DNA from 3 places in the Streptomyces sp. NPDC006012 genome. Region 2 is predicted to be linked to each of the others. Evidence: riboswitches for the same ligand, from Rfam matches in the RefSeq annotation. Region 2 holds a riboswitch; each other region holds the start of a gene.
What was found. Region 2 has a riboswitch for cyclic di-AMP ahead of ACFYPJ_RS33480 (M23 family metallopeptidase). Riboswitches for the same ligand answer to the same signal wherever they lie in the genome.
Positions count from the first base shown of each region.

Region 1: linked by a shared signal. The riboswitch ahead of ACFYPJ_RS26375 (transglycosylase family protein) and the one ahead of ACFYPJ_RS33480 (M23 family metallopeptidase) in region 2 are both predicted to bind cyclic di-AMP.
Region 3: linked by a shared signal. The riboswitch ahead of ACFYPJ_RS07495 (transglycosylase SLT domain-containing protein) and the one ahead of ACFYPJ_RS33480 (M23 family metallopeptidase) in region 2 are both predicted to bind cyclic di-AMP.

Region 1 covers NZ_JBIAIE010000018.1:254-6,787, reverse strand. The annotation lists gene ACFYPJ_RS26395 (nucleoside triphosphate pyrophosphohydrolase) at 1-369, shown strand, start outside; gene ACFYPJ_RS26390 (hypothetical protein) at 678-2,612, shown strand; gene ACFYPJ_RS26385 (cytochrome P450) at 2,609-3,889, shown strand; gene ACFYPJ_RS26380 (transglycosylase family protein) at 4,084-5,187, shown strand; cyclic di-AMP (ydaO/yuaA leader) riboswitch at 5,370-5,537, shown strand; gene ACFYPJ_RS26375 (transglycosylase family protein) at 5,542-6,240, shown strand.
Region 2 covers NZ_JBIAIE010000029.1:79,548-86,081, forward strand. The annotation lists gene ACFYPJ_RS33470 (dihydrofolate reductase family protein) at 1-1,018, shown strand, start outside; tRNA gene ACFYPJ_RS33475 (tRNA-Met) at 1,148-1,221, shown strand; cyclic di-AMP (ydaO/yuaA leader) riboswitch at 1,567-1,726, shown strand; gene ACFYPJ_RS33480 (M23 family metallopeptidase) at 1,734-2,777, shown strand; gene ACFYPJ_RS33485 (aldo/keto reductase) at 2,906-3,850, shown strand; gene ACFYPJ_RS33490 (PrsW family intramembrane metalloprotease) at 3,904-5,358, opposite strand; gene trmB (tRNA (guanosine(46)-N7)-methyltransferase TrmB) at 5,413-6,276, opposite strand; gene lhgO (L-2-hydroxyglutarate oxidase) at 6,319-6,534, opposite strand, start outside.
Region 3 covers NZ_JBIAIE010000003.1:139,213-145,746, forward strand. The annotation lists gene ACFYPJ_RS07480 (hypothetical protein) at 1-158, shown strand, start outside; gene ACFYPJ_RS07485 (FAD-dependent oxidoreductase) at 155-1,351, shown strand; gene ACFYPJ_RS07490 (HAD family hydrolase) at 1,559-2,374, shown strand; gene ACFYPJ_RS07495 (transglycosylase SLT domain-containing protein) at 2,458-2,964, opposite strand; cyclic di-AMP (ydaO/yuaA leader) riboswitch at 2,967-3,148, opposite strand; partial or broken gene ACFYPJ_RS07500 (peptidase S15) at 3,958-4,170, opposite strand; gene ACFYPJ_RS07505 (polyprenyl synthetase family protein) at 5,191-6,201, shown strand; gene ACFYPJ_RS07510 (outer membrane lipoprotein carrier protein LolA) at 6,521-6,534, shown strand, end outside.

The sequences.
Region 1 (6,534 bases), on a different contig from region 2:
GTGGCCGGCGGGATCGTCGCCAAGCTGATCCACCGCCACCCGCACGTCTTCGGTGACGAGACGGCGAAGACCCCGGAGGACGTCAAGGAGCACTGGCTGCGTACGAAGGCGGAGGAGAAACGCCGTGCCTCGGTGACCGACGGCGTCCCGCTCGGCCAGCCGGGGCTGGCCCTGGCCGCCAAGCTCGCCTCCCGTGTGCGCACGGCCGGCCTTGAGGTGCCGCTGCCAAGGGGCGAGGGCATCGGTTACGAACTGCTGGCGCTGGCGGCGGGAGCCGAGGCGGCGGGCGTGGACCCCGAGGCGGCGCTGCGGGCGGCGGCCCGGGCCTACCGGGACGCGGTGCGGACCGTCGAGGGGGTGGACGCCTAGCGCCGACCGGGGACCTGGGACCGCTCAGGGAGCGCTCGGAGGCCGCCGGGCGGATCAGCCGCGAGTACCGTTGGCCACACGGGTGGCGGCTACGCGTGGGGGCGTTGCATGGAGCGGGAGTTGGAATGGCTCGTGGGCAAGCTCCTGGAGGTGCAGGACGCGCAGCGGGAGTTACCGTTTCCCGGCTACGCGAGCCGTGATGCGTTGCGCGGTTACCTGCTCACGCTGCGGGAGCAGAGCCCGGACGCCTACCGCCGGTTCGTCGACCGGATGCGGACCGCGGACCGCCCCGTGCCCGCGCCTGACCGGTGGTTCCCGTCAACGCGCTCTCCGAGTCCGCGCTCACCGACAGCACGCAACCCGACCTCGCTCACGTCGACCTCGCTCCCCCCGGCCAGGCTCACTCCGCCGACATCTACTGCGACGACACCGATCCCGAGACCGCCGACTCCGGGACTGCCCACTCCGACACGGCCGACGGCTCACCCACCCGCCTCGCTTCCGCCGACGCCCGCGCCCCGACGCTACTCGTGGACACCCGTGCCCCGGCCCCACCAGCGGACGCCCCCGTACCTTTGCCGCTCGTGGACTCCCCTGTACCGGCCCCACACACGGACACCCCCGCACCGGCTTCGCCCATCCACCATCCCGCGCCCGCATCCGCTGCGCCCGCCCGCGCCCCCTTGCCCGCACCGGCATCACCTGTCAGCGCCCCCGCGTCGGCACCGGCACCACTCGTCCACGACCCCACACCACAGGCGCCCGCCAGCGTCCCCGCGCCCCACACCCCCGCACCGGAGGCCCCCGCCCAGGATCACGGGTCGGCGAGGTCCGCCGATCACCTCGACTTCCGTGACGCCACCTTCCACGCCCAGGTGGTCGGCGTGCAGTACCTCACCTACCCGGTCGCGCCCGGGCCCGCGACCGGGCTGTGGGGCCCCGTGGACGAGGCCGACCCGGTGTGGTTCGGGGTGCGGCCGACCCGGCTCGTGCCCGGGCTGCCGGAGGTGCCGCCGTACGTCCCCCGGGACTGCGACGCGGAGCTGCGGGGCCTGCTGGGGCGGGGCGGACTGGTGGTGGTCCTGGGCGAACCGTGCGCCGGGAAGTCCTACACCGCGTGGAACGCCGTACGGTCGCTCGCGGAGGAGGGCTACCTGCTGTACGCCCCCGATCCGCACGACGACCTTCGCCGGCTGCCCGGCGAGCTGAAGGACAGTCCGGGCAAGCGGGTCCTCTGGCTCGACGAACTCAGTGACCACCTCGGCCCGGGCGGACTGGACCGGCGGCTGTTGCAGCGCTTCACCGGCCGCGGTGTGGTGGTGCTCGGCACGATGTCCGCGCGGGAGTACTACCGGCGGCGTTCCGGCACCGGCCCGGCTGAGAGCGTGCTGGCGCTGGCCCGCACGGTCGAACTGGCCCGGGAATGGAGCGAGTCGGAGCTTGAGCGGCTGGCCGGGCACACCGACGACCCGCGCGCGTACCCGGCCTACATGTGGAGCGGGCGGGAGGGTGCCGCCTCCTACTTCGCGATCGGGCACCTGCTGTACGACGAGTGGCAGCGCCTCGGCACGCAGACCGAGCATCCGCGCGGGCGGCTGCTGGTGCGGGCGGCCGTCGACCTGGCGCGGTGCGGCGTCACGGAGGCCGTGCCGGTGGAGCTGCTGCTGCGGGCGGCGGCCTGCTATCCGGCCCACGGCGCGGAGCGGGAGGCCCTCGAAACCGGGCTGGCCTGGGCCACGGCGCCGATGTTCGGGATTTCCGGGCTGCTCGTGGCGGGGGAGAAGACCGGCACGTGGCGGGCGTACGGGGCGCTCGTCGCTGAGGCGCTGCGGTCGGGCGGCCTGCCGCCCGTTCCGGACGACGTGTGGTGGACGCTGCTCGGGGACCGGGAGGTCGACCGCGCGGCCGTACTGGACGGGGCCCGGGCCGCGCTGCGACCGCGGGTGGACGGGGGCGACATCCCGGTCATCATGCGGTTCGCGTCGCTGACCGAGGGGACGGAGCGGGAGGACTGGTACCGCAGGGCCGCGGACCTCGGGCACCAGCCGGCGGTCCTCCAACTGGCGACGCTGCTGCTGCGCCGTGGCGACGACGGGCAGGCGATCCCGTACCTGGAGGCGGCTGCGCGACGCGGTGCGGTGGAGGCAGCCCGGCAGCTCGCCGTGATCTACGAGGTCCGCGCCCGGTACTGGTGGGACCGGAGCCGTTCCCACGTGCCCGCGCCCGATACCGTCGAAGAGTGACCGACCAGCCCCTCCCCCCGGCCTCAGCCCCCGCCGCGCCCTCCCTCTTCACCTGGGAGTTCGCCGCGGACCCCTACCCGGCGTACGCCTGGCTGCGCGAGCACGCCCCCGTGCACCGGACGGAACTGCCCAGCGGGGTCGAGGCATGGCTGATCACGCGTTACGCGGACGCGAAGCAGGCGCTGGCCGATCCGCGGCTGTCGAAGAATCCGGCACATCACGACGAGCCCGAGCACGCCAAGGGCAAGACCGGGATCCCGGGGGAGCGCAAGGCCGAGCTGATGACGCATCTGCTCAACATCGACCCGCCGGACCACACCCGGCTGCGCCGGCTGGTCAGCAAGGCGTTCACGCCGCGGCGGGTCGCCGAGTTCGCACCGCGGGTGCAGCAGCTCAGCGATCAGCTCATCGACCGGTTCGCGGCCAGCGGCTCGGCCGACCTCATCCATGAGTTCGCCTTCCCGCTGCCCATCTACGCCATCTGCGACCTGCTCGGCGTTCCGCGTGAGGACCAGGACGACTTCCGGGACTGGGCGGGGATGATGATCCGGCACGGGGGAGGGCCCCGGGGCGGGGTGGCCCGGTCGGTGAAGAAGATGCGCGGCTACCTGGCCGAGCTGATCCACCGCAAGCGCGCCGCGCTGCCCGCCGAGCCCGCGCCCGGCGAGGACCTCATCTCCGGCCTCATCCGCGCCTCGGACCAGGGCGAGCACCTCACGGAGAACGAGGCGGCGGCGATGGCCTTCATCCTGCTGTTCGCCGGGTTCGAGACGACCGTCAACCTCATCGGCAACGGCACCTACGCGCTGCTCACCCACGCCGGGCAGCGCGACCGGCTGCAGAACTCCCTCGCGGCCGGGGACCGGGCGCTGCTGGCGAGCGGGATCGAGGAGCTGCTGCGTTACGACGGTCCGGTGGAGCTCGCCACCTGGCGGTTCGCCACCGAGCCGGTCCACATCGGCGGGCAGCGGATCGCGGCCGGCGACCCCGTCCTGGTCGTTCTGGCCGCCGCGGACCGGGACCCGGAGCGGTTCGCCGATCCGGACGTGCTCGATCTCGGCCGGCGTGACAACCAACACCTCGGCTACGGGCACGGAATCCACTACTGCCTCGGCGCCCCGCTCGCCCGGCTGGAGGGCCAATCCGCGCTCGCCACCCTCCTCACCCGCCTCCCCGATCTGCGACTTGCGGCGGATCCGGCCGATCTGCGGTGGCGAGGCGGGCTCATCATGCGCGGATTGCGCACTTTGCCGGTGGAGTTCACCCCTGTCCGGTGATCGACCGGACTGCGAAATGCCGTACGCCCTTGCCGGAAAGGGAAAATGACAGCGTTTCACGGCTGTGATCTTCATGTGATCCGTGCGGCATTAACTTGTGACAAGGGATCGTATGCCTATACGTTCACCCCTCGGTGCGGTAGTCCGGCACGATCCACCGCACCGGTCAGTGCCGTCGCGCGAAAGGCTTCCGCATGCTCACCGGGAACGGTCGTCACCGTCGCCCCCGCCAGGCTCCGGCCCTCGTCGTCGCGGCCGGAGTGACCGGCTCCGCGATTGCCATCCCGCTCCTCGCCGCCACCGCCGCGAGTGCGGCCGACGGCACCACCTGGGACCGGGTGGCCGAGTGCGAGAGCGGCGGCTCATGGAGCGCCAGCACGGGCAACGCGTACTACGGCGGACTGCAGATCTCGCAGCAGGACTGGGACAAGTACGGCGGTGACAAGTACGCGGCCACCCCGGACCAGGCCAGCCGCCAGCAGCAGATCGCGGTCGCCGAGAAGATCCTCGCCGACCAGGGGACGACCCCCTGGGCCACCTGCGCCCTGCTCTCCGGGCTCTCCGCCAAGTCGGGCCATGTCGGGGTCGACACCGGCGTCACGGGTGGCTCCTCGACCGGCCAGAAGAATTCCCCGGAGAATTCGGAGGATGGGGAGGATTCGGACGAGTCGGGTTCGAAGGGTTCGGCGAACGGTTCTGGTTCATCTGGTTCATCTGGTTCGTCCGGATTGACCGGCTCGCTTGGCTTGTCCGACTCGCCGCCGTCGTCCGACACCTCCTCGGATTCCACTTCGGGCTCCCTCCTCGGTGGTTCGCCGTCCGGCTCTCCGTCGCCGAGCGCGAGCGCGAGTCCGGGTGTGGGCCATGGCGCGACGGGCGGGCCTGCAAAATCCGGCAAGTCCGACAAGTCGGCATCGCCTGACTCCAGTGCTTCGCCGGGAATCGGTGGTTCATCCACGGAATCCCCCGGTTCGGCCGATGAGGACAACTCCTGGCGGACCGGCGGCTCCTGGAGCCTGGTCGACACCGGTTCCCTGGACGGCGGCGGCCGTCACCGGGGTGGCAGTGCGGATGAAAGCGGGACAAGCGGGACGGGTGGCCGAGGGGCTGCGCCGTCCGGCAAGCACGCCTACACCGTCCGGGCCGGCGACACCCTCGGCTCCATCGCCGACTCGCTTGGCGTGGACGGCGGCTGGCACGCGCTGTACGCCGCCAACAAGAAGGCCATCGGTTCCGACCCGGATCACATCACCCCCGGTCAGACCCTGAAGGCCGCGGCTGAAGGGCACGCCGGATAGCGGGAGTTGGCATCCCGCTTCGGGCTTAATGTCCGCTTTGGTGAAAGTGTGGGATGAGTCTCAGAAGCCTTGATCGTCTTTGAAATTCCGCGGATCGCGTGTCTACGGTCATGACCGCTCGCCACCGCGGGCCCCGGCTGCCGCAACGCCGAATCCTGCCAGCGGCCGTACGGGAACAGCCGTCGCGTCAAGCGCCGTAGGCAGGAGCGGGGGACCCAAGGTAGGTGCCGCTGCGGTCGGTTGACCGAAGCGGCTAGGGGTGAAGCCGTGCCTCCACGCGGAGGTGCGGCCGGGCAACTCAACCGGCCCGAACCCGACAGCTCACCTCGCAGGCGTCGGTGAGGGGATCGATCCATGCTGTTCTCCAGCAAGGGCAAGCACCGTCGCCCGTCCAAGGCCACCCGTGTCGTCGCGCTCGCCGGTGTCACCGGTGCCGCCGTCGCCGTCCCGCTGATGGCCGTCGGCAACGCCTCCGCCGCCACCGCCTCCGAGTGGGACGCCGTCGCCCGGTGCGAGTCCGGCGGCAACTGGTCCATCAACACCGGCAACAGCTACTACGGCGGCCTGCAGTTCTCCGCCTCCACCTGGGCCGCCTACGGCGGCACGCAGTACGCGGCTTCCGCCGACAAGGCCACCAAGGCGCAGCAGATATCGGTCGCCGAGAAGGTCCTCGCGAGCCAGGGCAAGGGCGCCTGGCCGGTCTGCGGCACGGGCCTGTCCGGCAGCCCCTACTCCGGTGGCGGCTCCAGCGGTTCGGGTTCCGGCTCCAGCGGTTCCGGTTCGACCGGCTCCACCTCCAGCCGTGCCACCGAGCAGCAGGCCGCCTCCCGCTCCGCCGACCGCCCGGCCGCGAGCAGGACCGTCACCACCCCGACGGGCAAGAAGGTCAAGAAGGGCGACGGCGAGTACAAGGTCGTCAAGGGCGACACCCTCAGCTCGATCGCCGAGAAGCACCACGTCGCCGGCGGCTGGCAGAAGCTGTTCGAGCTGAACAAGGACATCGTCGAGAACGCCGACCTCATCTACCCGGGTCAGCAGTTCCACCTGAAGTGACCCCGGCAACCGCCTCGGGCGCAGGCCCCGGCCGCCGGCTCCGCGAGCGGCGGCCCGGGGTCCGCTCCTGAAGCGCTCCCCGGCCGGCCGGTGACCCCGCCGGTCCGGCCGCCGGTCAGCGAGACAGCCGGTCCGCTCCGGAAGCACTCCCCTCCGCCGGTCAGCAACGCGGCCGGTCCGCTTCTGATGCACTCCCCGGCCGCTCGGTGACCCCGCCGATCCGCTCCTGAAGCACTCCTATCAGACCGCTCCAGAACCGTCCCGGTGGTTGCTTCTGACTCCGGTGGTTGCCTT
Region 2 (6,534 bases):
GCGGGCGTCCGCCGACGCGATCCTGATCGGCGCGGGCACGATCCGCGCCGACAACCCCCGGCTCCTGGTCAACGCGGCCGAACGGCGGGCCGCCCGGCTCGCGGCCGGCCGTCCGGAGTACCCGCTCAAGGTCACGGTCAGCGGTTCGGGCGACCTCGACCCGGACGCCAGGTTCTGGCACACCGGCGGCGAGAAGGTCCTCTTCACGACGGACGGGGGCGCCGAGCGGGCGCTGCGCGCCGGACTCGCGGCCGACGTCGTCCCGCTGGGCCCCGGCCCCGGCATCGACTGGCGGGCGCTCCTTGGGCACCTGTACGAGGAGCGCGGGGTGCGGCGGCTGATGGTCGAGGGCGGCGGGACCGTTCACACCCAGTTGCTGGGGCAGGGTCTCGCCGACGAACTCCAGCTCGTCGTCGCGCCGCTGCTGGTCGGGGCCCCCGGGGCGCCCCGGCTGTTCGGGCCGGGGGAGTACCAGCGCGGACGCCTCAGGCTGCTGGAGACCCGGCGGATCGACGACGTCGTCCTGCTGCGGTACGAGCCGACCGCGCCCGGAACCGGCGGGACGGCCGCCGCCGCGGACCGGCACTGGATGCGGATCGCCTGCGAGCTGGCGGCGCTGTGCCCGCCCTCGCGGACCGCGTTCAGCGTGGGCGCGGTGGTGGTGGCCGCGGACGGTACGGAGCTGGCCCGCGGGTTCTCCCGGGAGGCGGACGACTCCGTGGTCCACGCGGAGGAGGCCGCGCTCGCCAAGATCGACCCGGCGGATCCGCGGCTGGCCTCGGCCACCGTCTACAGCAGCCTGGAACCGTGCGCCCGCCGGGCCTCCCGCCCCGCGCCCTGCGCCCGGCTGATCCTGGACGCGGGGGTACGACGGGTGGTCACCGCCTGGCGGGAGCCCGACACGTTCGTCGCGGGTGCCGACGGGAGCGGGCTGCTGACGGCCGCGGGCGTCGACGTCGTCGTACTGCCCGAGTACGAGGCGGCGGCCAAGGAACCGAACCGACATCTGCTCGACTGAGCGGGAACCGCACGGCTTCTCCCGCTCGCCTGAGCGGGAACCGCACCGGCTCCCGCTCGACCGGGCGGGAGCCGTACCGGCGTGCGTGCGTTTGCTGTCCTGCGCATGGCGTATAGTTGTCATCACCGACGCGGGGTGGAGCAGCTCGGTAGCTCGCTGGGCTCATAACCCAGAGGTCGCAGGTTCAAATCCTGTCCCCGCTACTGAAGGCTCAGGGCCGGAATCCAGTTCCAAGGATTCCGGCCCTGAGTTTTTTTGCGGTCCCGCACATCGTATTCAGCGGTCTCGTACATCGCCCCTTGGTCATTGTCACGGCGGGTGATCGGGCGAACCCCCTCCGCATAACAACTGAAACTCCGTCAGGTCCGCTCGGGTTTCAGATTTTTGATGCAGCCGAGGTCAAGTCGCCCGTTTTTCGCCGCGCATGACCGGTAAGTCCGCACCGGATTGCGTTAAGGATCAAGCTGAACGGCTTGGAATCTGGCCGCCGGGTCTATTAACGTTCGATAACGCAGCGCGGTCGTCCCAGCCGTCACCCGAGACGGCTCCGTGCTCACGCGCCGAATCTCGTAAGGGAACCGGGGAACCACCATCTTGGGGTGAATCGCGCGGACACCACCGTGGAGACACGGCCGGTACAAGCGCGTAGGAGACCTTCCTGCTCCGAACCCGTCAGCTAACCCGGTAGGCGGAGGAAGGAAAGGAGTACGCCTGCGTGGCGTCCAATCGGCCTGCCCCAGAAGCCCCGTTCACGCCGAGCCAGTACGGCACCGAGACCTTTGCCTACGGCGGCTACTGCGCCGACGAGGCCCAGGGCACCTGGGGGGAATGGAACCCCACCGAGGACTCCGTCCGCCCGATACGCGGCCGGCACCGCGTCGCCAAGCAGCGCGGCGGACTCGCCCGTAGCTCCACGGTCCTCGGCGTCGGCGTCATCGCCGCCGTCGGCGCGGGCGGCATGGCCAGCGCCAACACCGGCAAGCCCCCGGTGTCCATCTCCATGCCGGACCTGCCCTCCGTCGGCTCCCTGCTCGGCGACGACTCGTCCTCGCACGCCCCCAAGGGCTCCACGACCGCACTGAGCCGCGTCGGCGTGACCGAGGCCGACACCGCCGACGGCACCGCCGACGCCGGCGAGGCGCTGCGCCACCGCATCATGGCCCAGGCCGAGCAGCAGCAGGGCCAGGCCGACACCAAGGCCGTCGCCGCCGCCGTGTCCGCCGCCGACAAGCAGGTCGCCGCAGCGGCCGCCAAGGCGGAGAAGGATGCCGCGGCCAAGGCCGCCGCCGCCAAGGAGAAGGCGGAGGCCGCCGCCAAGAAGAAGGCCGAGGAGGAGCGCCTGGCCGCGCTGGCCAAGCAGTTCACGCTGCCGACCCCCTCGTACACGCTCACCGGCACCTTCGGCCAGCCGGGCTCCATGTGGTCCTCCGGCTACCACACCGGCCTCGACTTCGCCGCTCCCACGGGCGCGCTGATCAAGGCCGTCCACAGTGGCACGATCACCGAGGCGGGCTGGGCCGGCTCCTACGGCTACCGCACGATCCTCACCCTCGACGACGGCACCGAACTCTGGTTCTGCCACCAGTCCTCGATCAATGTGAGCGTCGGACAGAAGGTCACCACCGGGGACTTCATCGGCCGCGTGGGAGCCACCGGCAACGTCACCGGCCCGCACCTCCACCTGGAGGTCCACCCGGGCGGCCAGTCCAGCGGCATCGACCCGATGGCCTGGCTGCGCGACAAGGGCCTCACCCCCTGACCCACCCCTGATCCCCGGCGGTCCTGACGGCATCCCCCCGACGCCAGGGCTGCCGGTCAGGTGTTTTTACGGGGTCTTTGCGTCCGTCGGCGGAATGGTGACCTCCGGCGAGTGCGTTGATGATGACCATGACTTCCCTACACAGACTCGGCTCCTCCGACCTGGAGATCTTCCCGCTCGTCCTCGGCGGCAACGTCTTCGGCTGGACCGCCGACGAACCGACGTCCTTCGCCGTCCTGGACGCCTTCACCGAGGCCGGCGGCAACCTCATCGACACCGCCGACACGTACTCGTCGTGGATCGAGGGGAACAAGGGCGGCGAGTCCGAGTCGGTCATCGGCAACTGGATCACCGCACGCGGTAACCGTGCGGACGTCCTGATCGCCACCAAGGTCGGCCAGCATCCCGAATTCCAGGGACTGTCCGCGGCCAACATCAAGGCCGCGGCGGACGCCTCGCTGCGGCGTCTGCAGACCGACCACATCGACCTCTACTACACGCACTTCGACCAGCCGGACGTGCCGGTCGAGGAGATCATCGGCGCGCTCGACGAACTGGTGCGGGCCGGCAAGGTGCGGCACATCGCCGCGTCCAACATCAGCGCGGAGCGGCTCCAGGAGTCCCTGGACTTCTCCGACCGCGAGGGACTGGCCCGGTACGTGGCGCTCCAGCCCCACTACAACCTGGTCTCGCGCGACACCTACGAGGGTCCCCTGCAGGACGTCGCCGCCCGCGCCGGGCTCGGGGTCCTGCCGTACTACGGCCTGGCCGCCGGCTTCCTCACGGGCAAGTACCGCCCCGGTGCGACCGTGGACAGCGGGCGTGGCGGGAACCTGGCCGAGCTAGCGGAGACCGAGCGCGGCCGGCGGGTCCTCGCGGCCCTGGACGAGGTCGCCGCGGCCCACGGCGTCGCCGTCCCCACCGTGGCCCTGGCCTGGCTCGCGGCCCAGCCGACCGTGGTCGCGCCGATCGCCTCGGCCCGGAAGCTGGACCAGCTCCCGGCGCTGCTCGCCGTGGCGGACCTGAACCTGACGACGGAAGAGGTGGACCGCCTCACCCGGGCCTCGGCCTGACCTTCCCGGTCTTTCTCATGGCCGCCGCCCGCGGCTCATCACGGTGTCCACCGTCAGGTCCGGTAGGGGTTGTACGTCGGATACGGCACCGTGGGACGGCCGGCGGGCGGTACGGAGTAGCCGTACGGCGTCGAGGGGCCGGAACCCGGCCGGCCACCCGGCGACTGCACCGGCCAGGTACCCGACGGCTGCTCCGGTGACTGCCCCGGCCACTGCCCTGGCCAGGTACCCGGCGTACCCGGCCACTGCGCCGGCGGCCAGGTGCCCGGCCAGGGGCCCGGCCCCTGGTGCCGGGCGGTCGCCCGTGCCGCGTACTCCAGGGCCGGCCGCGCCACCTGCCGGCGCTGCCACAGTTCCGCCAGCAGTTCCCGCTCCCGCACGACGAAGTCCGCACCGGCCCGCCCCCGCTGCCCGCGCTGCCGCAGGAACGCCAGAGACGTCGCGTACACCGCGTACTGGGCCACGGTCCGCGCCGCCTGCTTGCCGAGGTGGTGGTCCGCGTAGTCCCGGGCCAGCCGCCGCGCGCCCATCGAACCCAGCGCGAACGGCTCGGCGGGCCCCAGCCAGCCCGCGTACACATACGCCGGCAGCTCCTCCCGCACGGTCCGCAGTTCACGCTGCCGGCTCCAGATCGCCAGCCAGGTCAGCAGGCCGAACACGGGCACCATGAACACCGCGTAGACCACGAAGAACCCGAACCGGCCGAAGGCGGACGAGCCGTTCCACAACGCGTGCATGCCCATCGCCAGCAGCAGCCCGCACAGCGGCAGCAGGACCCGCCGCACCTGCCGGCGGTCCGCGGCGCGCGCGGCGATGCCGAAGCCGATGCCGGTGAGGACGGTGAAGAGGGGGTGCGCGAACGGCGACATGATGACGCGCACGAAGAAGGTGGCGGCGGTGACGGAGGCGATGCCGTGGTCACCGGTGAGCTGGTCGGTGCCGAAGGCCGTACCGAGGTAGAGGATGTTCTCGGTGAACGCGAAACCGGTGGCGGCGACCCCGGCTATCACCATCCCGTCGATGATCCCGGTGAAGTTGCGCCGGCGGAAGAGGAAGACCAGGAGGACGGCCGCGGCCTTGGCGGACTCCTCGATGACGGGCGCTATGACGGTCGCACCGAGGGTGTTCGCGTTGCTCGGGTCCGCGGTCGCGGTGGCTATCCATTTCGTGGCGAAGCTGTTGGCGACGATGGCGATCAGCGCCGCCGCGCACGCCCCCCAGGCGAACGCGAACAGCAGGTTCCGCCAGGGTCCGGGCTCGACCCGGTCGAGCCACCGGAAGGCGGCCAGCAGCAGCGGTACGGGCAGCACGGCGAGTCCGATGCCGACGAGGAACCCCTCCGTACCGGTCTGCTCGCGCACCAGCGCCAGGATGACCAGCCCGGAGACGGCGAGCAGGGCGATCAGCGCCCCGTACCGCACCCACCCGCGCTGCCACCAGCGCACCGGCCGGAACTCCGGGCCCGGGGCGCCGGTGGGGTATATCGGATACGGGGAGGAGGTGGCCACGGCATCGACCCTAACGATCACCTGTTGATGAATCCGGTGGGGGAACCGCTGTCATCACTGCTCTCGCCGCTGCCCCGGGTGCGGTACGCGGCGGAACAGCAGATCGTTCACCACATGACCCTTGTCCAGTCCCTGGCTCTCGAAACGGGTCAGCGGCCGGAACCCGGGCCGGGGCGCGAAACCGCCGTCCGCCCGCGTGTTCTCGAAGTCCGGGTGCGCGGTCAGCACGTCGAGCATCTGCTCGGCGTACGGTTCCCAGTCCGTCGCGCAGTGTACGAGCGCGCCCGGTGCGAGGCGCGAGGCGGCCAGGGTGAGGAACTCCGGCTGGATCAGCCGGCGCTTGTGGTGCCGCTTCTTGGGCCAGGGGTCGGGGAAGTAGACGCGCAGCCCGGCGAGCGACCCGGGGCGCAGCATCTCGCGGAGCAGGATGATGGCGTCCCCGTTCGCCACCCGGATATTGGACAGCCCGTTCTGGTCGGCGAGGTTGAGCAGGTTGCCCTGTCCCGGGGTGTGCACGTCCACGGCGAGGATGTCGGTCCCCGGGTCCTCGGCGGCCATCTGCACGGTGGCCTCGCCCATCCCGAAGCCGATCTCCAGCACGACGGGCCGTTCGTTCCCGAACAGCTCCTCCAGGTCGATGATCCGCCCGCCGTCGATGTCCAGCCCCCACTTGGGCCACAGCCGCTGGAGCCCGTCCGCCTGCCCGGCGGTCACCCGGCTGCGGCGCGGCTGGAAGCTGCGGATCCGCCGCTCGAAGTGCGATCCGGCGGGATCGGCGCGGGGGCCGTCCGGGAACCGCGGCTCGCCCTTGGCCCGGCCGTGCCGGACGGAGACGACCGGGGCATGCGGGTGCGGCAGCTCACCGGGTGCGGTCGGGTGGGCGCTGGGAGTTTCGGGGGTGTTCACGGAGTCAGCCACAGTGAGTCGATTTTAGTGGTGGTTTGTGTGCGCGGTTCTGGTTCACGGTGCCCCGAGCGCGGCCAGCGTCCGGCGCGCCACCTCCCTCCCGATCGGCAGGGAGGCCGTGGCCGCAGGTGAGGGTGCGTTCAGCACGTGGACCGCCCGTGCCCCCTCGCGGATCAGGAAGTCGTCCACCAGTGTCCCGTCCCGCAGCACCGCCTGCGCCCGCACCCCCGCTCCGGCCCGCACCAGGTCGTCCCGTGTCGCGGCCGGCAG
Region 3 (6,534 bases), on a different contig from region 2:
AGGGTCTGCAGCGGGCCGGCCGGCGCGTCGGCCGGCCCGTCGTGCTCATCCCCACCGACGAGGAGGCGGCCGTCCTGACCGCCGGGCACCAGGACGTGCTCGCGGACCGGTTCCTCGTACGCGAAGCAAGCACCACGTCCTGGGGAGGGACTTCGTGATCCGACCGGTAGCAGTCATCGGTGCCGGGCCTTTCGGCCTGTCCACCGCCGCCCACATCAAGGCGAGCGGGATCCCCGTACGCGTCTTCGGTGACCCCATGGTGAGCTGGCGTGACCACATGCCCGCCGGGATGCTCCTCAAGTCGACCCCGGCGGCGTCCAGCATCGACGCACCGCGGCGCGGCCACACCCTGGCCGACTACTGCGCCGCGGCGGGCATATCGCGGCTGGCCGGCGTCGAGGACATCGTCCCGGTCGGGACGTTCATCTCCTACGGCGAGTGGTTCCAGCGGGAACTGGTGCCCGGCCTGGAACGGGTCCGGGTCGTCTCGGTCGACCACCGCTCGGCCGGCGGCTTCGAGGTCGAGCTGGAGTCGGGCGAGTCGTTCACGGCGCGCGCGGTCGTGGTCGCCACCGGACTGTCGGGCCTGTCCCATCTGCCCCCGGAGCTGGCCGCCGCGGCGGCGGACGGGCCCGCCCCGACCGGCCCGGTGTCCCACAGCTGCCAGCACCACGACCTCAGCCGGTTCGCCGGCCAGGAGCTGATCGTCGTGGGCGCCGGCCAGTCCGCGCTGGAGACGGCGGCGCTGGCGGCCGAGGCGGGTGCGCGGGTAAGGGTGGTCGCGCGGCGCCGGGTCGGCTTCGGTGCCCCGCCTTGGCGTCAGCCGCGGCTGCGCCCCGGGTCGCCGTTCGGCCGCGCCTGGTCGCTGTGGGCCCTCAGCCACTACCCGCAGCCCTACCGCTACCTCCCGGCCCGCACCCGGCACTATCTGGTCCGCCGGGTACTCGGCCCGCTCGGCGCCTGGTGGCTGCGGGACCGCTTCGAGGGCAAGGTACGGGTCGAGGAGATCGACCGTGTCGTGGGCGCGGAAGCCCTCGACGGGGCGCCGGTCCTCACGGTCCGCACGCGTGCCGGTGCCACCGGCCGGCTGGTGGCCGACCACGTCATCGCGGCGACCGGCTACCGCGTCGACATCGCGGCCATGGGCTTTCTGAGTCATGGGCTTCGCACCCGGCTCGCCGTCAGCCGCGGCACTCCGAACCTCGGCCCGGGGTATGTCTCCTCGGTCCCCGGCCTGTACTTCACCGGCCTGCCCGCCGCGGCCTCCTACGGGCCGGTGATGCGCTTCGTGTGCGGCACCGAGTTCGCCTCCCCACGCCTGACCAGACACCTGGTGGCGGCGCACGGCTGAGACCGGCGCCACTCCCGCGTCACGGCTGCACGGGACGAGGCGCTGAATCTGCGAGCCATGGGCGCAAGGGGTGAAGGGGGCAGGGGGTGGAGGGGGTTGAAGGCGAGGCCCGGGAGAGGAGAAGAGAGGACGGACGCTACGGCGTGGCGAGGAGGGAGCGGGAAGCGGGCGTGAGCCGGAGCGGCGCGCTGTCCGTATTCTCGGGTCATGGCCGCTCCTCCCGCATTCTCACTCGTCGCCACCGACCTCGACGGGACCCTCCTGCGTGGTGACGACACCCTCTCCGACCGGTCCCTCGCCGCGCTCGCCCGCGTGGCGCGGGCCGGTGCCCGGCACTTGGTGGTCACCGGGCGCCCCGCCCCACGGGTACGGCCGCTGCTGGACAGACTCGGCGGTGAGGGGCTCGCGGTGTGCGGACAGGGCGCGCAGTTGTACGACGCCGGCGCGGACCGCCTGCTGTGGTCGGTCACCCTGGACCGGGAGTTGGCGGAGACCGCGCTCGGCAAGATCGAGGCCGAGGTGGGGCAGGTGTACGCGGCCGTCGACCAGGACGGGGTGGACGGGCTCACGCTCATCGAACCCGGGTATCTGATGCCGCATCCGACGCTGCCGGCCGTCCGTGTCGAGCGGCGTGACGATCTGTGGTGCGCGCCCATCAGCAAGGTCCTGCTGCGGCATCCCGCGCTGTCCGACGACGAGTTGGCGGCGACGGCGCGCTCGGCCGTGGGTTCCCTGGCGAGCGTCACGATGTCGGGGCCGGGGACCGTGGAGTTGCAGCCGTGCGGCATCACCAAGGCCACCGGTCTGGCGCTGGCGGCCGAGCACCTGCGGCTGGGCGCGGACCGGGCCGTCGCATTCGGCGACATGCCGAACGACATCCCGATGTTCCGGTGGGCCGCCTACGGGGTGGCGATGGAGGGCGCTCACCCCGAACTCAAGGCGGTGGCCGACGAGATCACCATGTCGAACGAGGACGACGGCGTGGCCGTCGTCCTCGAACGACTGTTTCCGGGAACCCCGTGAACGGTTCGGCCGCGAGCAGCGGGCTCGTCAGCAGGCGCTGTTGACGGCGGATCCGCCGGTCGCCGCTGTCGACGGTGGATCCGTCAGTAGGCGCCGTTGACGTTGTCGATCGAGCCGTAGCGGTGGGCGGCGTAGTTGCAGGCTGCCGTTATGTTGGCGACGGGGTCGTAGATGTCGTTCGACGTGCCCGCAACGTGGTAGGTCCGGAACGTCGGGTCGATCACCTGGAGCAGGCCCTTGGACGGGATGCCCTTCGCCGCGTTGGAGTCCCAGAGGTTGATGGCACGGGGGTTGCCCGAGGACTCGCGGATGATGTTGCGGTAGATGCCGTTGTAGGTGCCCGGGATCTTGTGGCGGGCCATGACGGAGAGCGACTCGCGGATCCAGCCGTCGAGGTTGTTCTTGTATCCGGCCGTGGTCACGGCCGTGGTGGTCCCGCTGACGGCCGCCGTGGGCGCGGTGGTGGCCGCGTGGGCGCCGGTGGCACCGATGAGAGGCAGAGCGAGTACGGCGGCACCCGTGCCGGCGACCGCGAGGGCGCGAGCGAGGCGGTTGACGCGGTGACGGCGGGGCTGAGCGGCAGCAGACATGGTGTTCCTCTCCGGCGCCTGCGAGGTGAGCTGTCGGGTTCGGGCGGGGAGACGCCCGGCCAGGCCGCCACATGGCGACTCGGCTTCACCCCTAGCCGTTCCGGTCGGCTGTGCCGTCCGGCCCGGCGACTTACCTGGGTCCCCCGCTCCTGCCGTACGAATTTGTGTTCGTCGATGGGTTCACGACGGGTGGCGGCAGGATTTGGCGTCCACCCGACTGGCCCGGAAGCTATGCGACCGCACATGCCGGAAACAAGTACCGGATTCATAGATCATGCGGATTGCCTGCGAGATGAGGCGTATGACCGCTAGATCCTTTGCGACTGCCAACGGTCAACTGTGCGACTGGAGGCGGGTGGTTGAGGGTCCGGCTCGGAGGTCGACACGCCGTAGCGTGTGACCCAAATCACTCATCCGAGAATCGAAGTGCATTAGGTATCAAGGGGGATTGAAGTGCCAATAACGGCAAAACGGTCACTTCACCCTATGGGCCGCTGAATTACTTCTTTTCGCGCCCGGCGGAAGGTCGCCTCGGTGTCTGTCGCGCAGAGCGCCTCGTCGGCGGCGTGGAAGTGGCCTGCCTCACAGGCGAACTCCGGACGGACCTGGACCGTCGTGTCCCGTGCCTGGTCAGGCCGTTGCGGACGGCTCGACAGGTCCGAGTTGGCGCGGGCCGACAGCGGGGTGCCGGGTGGTTGTGTGCGTCTCCGGTGCGTCCTCGGTTCGTTCCGGGACCGTCTGGGGGTGTGTGCGTACTCGTGTGGCACGCAGTGACTTTATTCCGCCTTCCGTCCGCATTTTTTCCGTCCGCGTTCCTTCCGCCGCTCGTCCTTGATGTCGCTCCTTATATACGGGTCGCCCGGGAACGGTCCGTCCGGCGTGACGGACCAGTTCACGCTCGGCGGTTCGGCCGGTTCCGGCGCCGTGCTTCGATCGTGGGGTCCAGGGCCCGGACCCGTACCGGCGGTCGGGCGGCGCGCTGCCCTTCAGTCAGTGGTCCCACCAGCGCGGAGTCTCCTTGAGGAACTCGACGGTCGGTCGGGGTGACCGGCCGCGCTCGGGGTACTGGTGCGACCAGGGGCCGATCAGTCCACGGACGCGGTCGTGGGGCAGCGCTCGACCGGACGGAGGACGGTACGGAGGGCAGTGGTCGTGGTACGGGTCGGGCCGGCCGCCCGCCGCAGGCACCGCGGCCTTGATGGCACCGCGTGCCGCGAGCCCGTCGGTACGGCTGTACGTTTCACCGCTGCTGCCGTCTCCGAGTGCGCCGTGGGTTCCGGGCCTTCTGCCGTCCGAGGGGGCATGGGCGTCTTCGGCCTGCCGTCGCTTGGCCGGATGCCGCCCTGGGGCCGCTCCCCGCCTTCTGGTCGGATGCTGCCTCCCGGGGTACCCCCTCCCTCCGGTCGGACCTCGCCCCCGGGTCGCTCCACGCCACCCGGCCATTCATCACCCCCGGGGCGCCCCCCATCTCCAGCCCGACCAAATGCACCAGTTTGACTTGCTTCCCCTATGTATGCGTTTTTCAGGGAGGGGTGCCGGCGCAGGAGATGCCGAACATGTCCACGGCGCTGTCGCATCAGGGTTGCGCGGCCGGCCGCTCGACGACCTCCACCTCGTCCGCCGCCTCCACTCCATCCGGAGTCTTCGCCCCATCCGCGGTCTTCACTCCGTCCGCCGCCCCCGGTCCGCCGTCTCCGCCGCAGGGCGGCCCCGTCGCCCCCCTCGCTGGTGCCGCACCTGTGCGCGTCGACCCGGACGGACGTATGGCCGTGTTCTGCGTACGCGTACCGGGGGTGCTGCTGGGTGTCGCGTGGCGCGGTTCGGTCGGTGAGTCGGTCGGGGTGAATCCCGGAGCTGGGGGTGGGCGGGGCTGGTGCGGGTTCGGCTGTCAGCGGGCGCCACGCGCGCGTGCGGGTGCGTCCCGTCGGGCAGAGGGGATCCGGAGGTCTGTGCGGGCGGTCTCGCGGGGGAAGGGCGTGCGGATGTGCAGGGGCTGCGCTCCGAGGCATTAGTGGGGCAAAAGATGTGATATGCCGCCAACTCGATGAATATCGGATTGTATCAACTGATCAGCAACATACCGGTCGTGATTCGGTACCGCCCGGCCTGGGCCGTGGGCGCTATCGGTGATCGAAACCTGACCGGATACGCTGACTTGAGTGATGGCACCGACCTATCGACAAACCGTGTAACCGCCAGCAGACACCAGCAGACAGGAGACCCCTCGTGACCGTCGTCGGGCCGTTCGGGCTGAGCGTGCGGGACCAGGCTCTGGAAGTCGATGTCCAGGCCGGATTGGCGGCTGTCGAGGAAGGCTTGCTCGAAGCCACCAAGAGCGAGGTCCCGTCCATCACGGGGGCCGCGCAGCACCTGGTGCTGGCGGGCGGCAAGCGTTTCCGGCCCCTGCTCGTGATGCTCGCGGCACAGTTCGGCGATCCGTACGCACCCGGGGTGGTGCCGTCCGCCGTGGTGGTCGAACTGACCCATCTGGCGACGCTGTACCACGACGACGTGATGGACGAGGCCGCCGTGCGCCGTGGGGTGGACAGCGCGAACACCCGCTGGGGCAACTCGGTCGCGGTCCTGACCGGGGACTTCCTCTTCGCCCGTGCCTCGCAGATCCTCGCCGACCTCGGTCCGGAGGCGGTGCGGGTACAGGCCCTCGCGTTCGAGAGGCTGGTCACCGGGCAGATCCTGGAGACGGCCGGGCCCTCGGACGGCCGGGACCCGGTCGAGCACTACCTGGACGTGCTCAGCGGCAAGACGGGGTCGCTGGTCGCGGTGTCGTGCCGGTTCGGGGCGATGATGTCGGGCGCCGACGATGCGGTCGTGGACATGCTCACCCAGTACGGAGAGCGGCTGGGCGTCGCCTTCCAGCTCGCCGACGACGTACTGGACATCGCGTCGGACTCGCACGAGTCCGGCAAGACCCCGGGCACGGACCTGCGGGAGGGCATCGCCACGCTCCCCGTGCTGCGGCTGCGGGAGCGGGCGGCGCGGCTGGGTCTGCCCGAGGACATCGCGCTGTGCGAGCTGCTGGACTCCGATCTGTCCGACGACGGCCGGCACGCGCAGGCGCTGGCCGCCCTCCGGGCGCATCCGGCGCTGGAGCAGGCCCGGCGGGACACCGTGCGGTACGCGGAGGAGGCCCGGGCGGTGCTCGCCCCGCTGCCGGCGGGTGAATCCAAGGCGACCCTGCTGGAGCTGTGCGACGCCGTGGTGCACCGGGCGGGATAGCCCGCGGCCCCGGCGGGGGCCGGAACAGGACCGGAAACCCTAGGGGCCTGATCCCCTAGGGGACGGGATCTCCCCAGGTCGGGACCGTTCCGGCAGGTCGGCCCCTACGGGACGAGGGGAGGTATCTCCTCCCCCTGTCATACCGGAGGGGTACAGGGACTTGCCTCTGCGGGGTGACGCATCTGCACGGCGGATTTGGTCAGATGGAGGCCACGGACAACACCACTCCTCACCGTTTTGGGTGAGAATGGCGGCTCAGGGTGGGAACAGTGCAGACAGTGCGTAGAAGGCCGCCGCCGACGACGGAGGTAAGGCACACATGGCACGGTACGA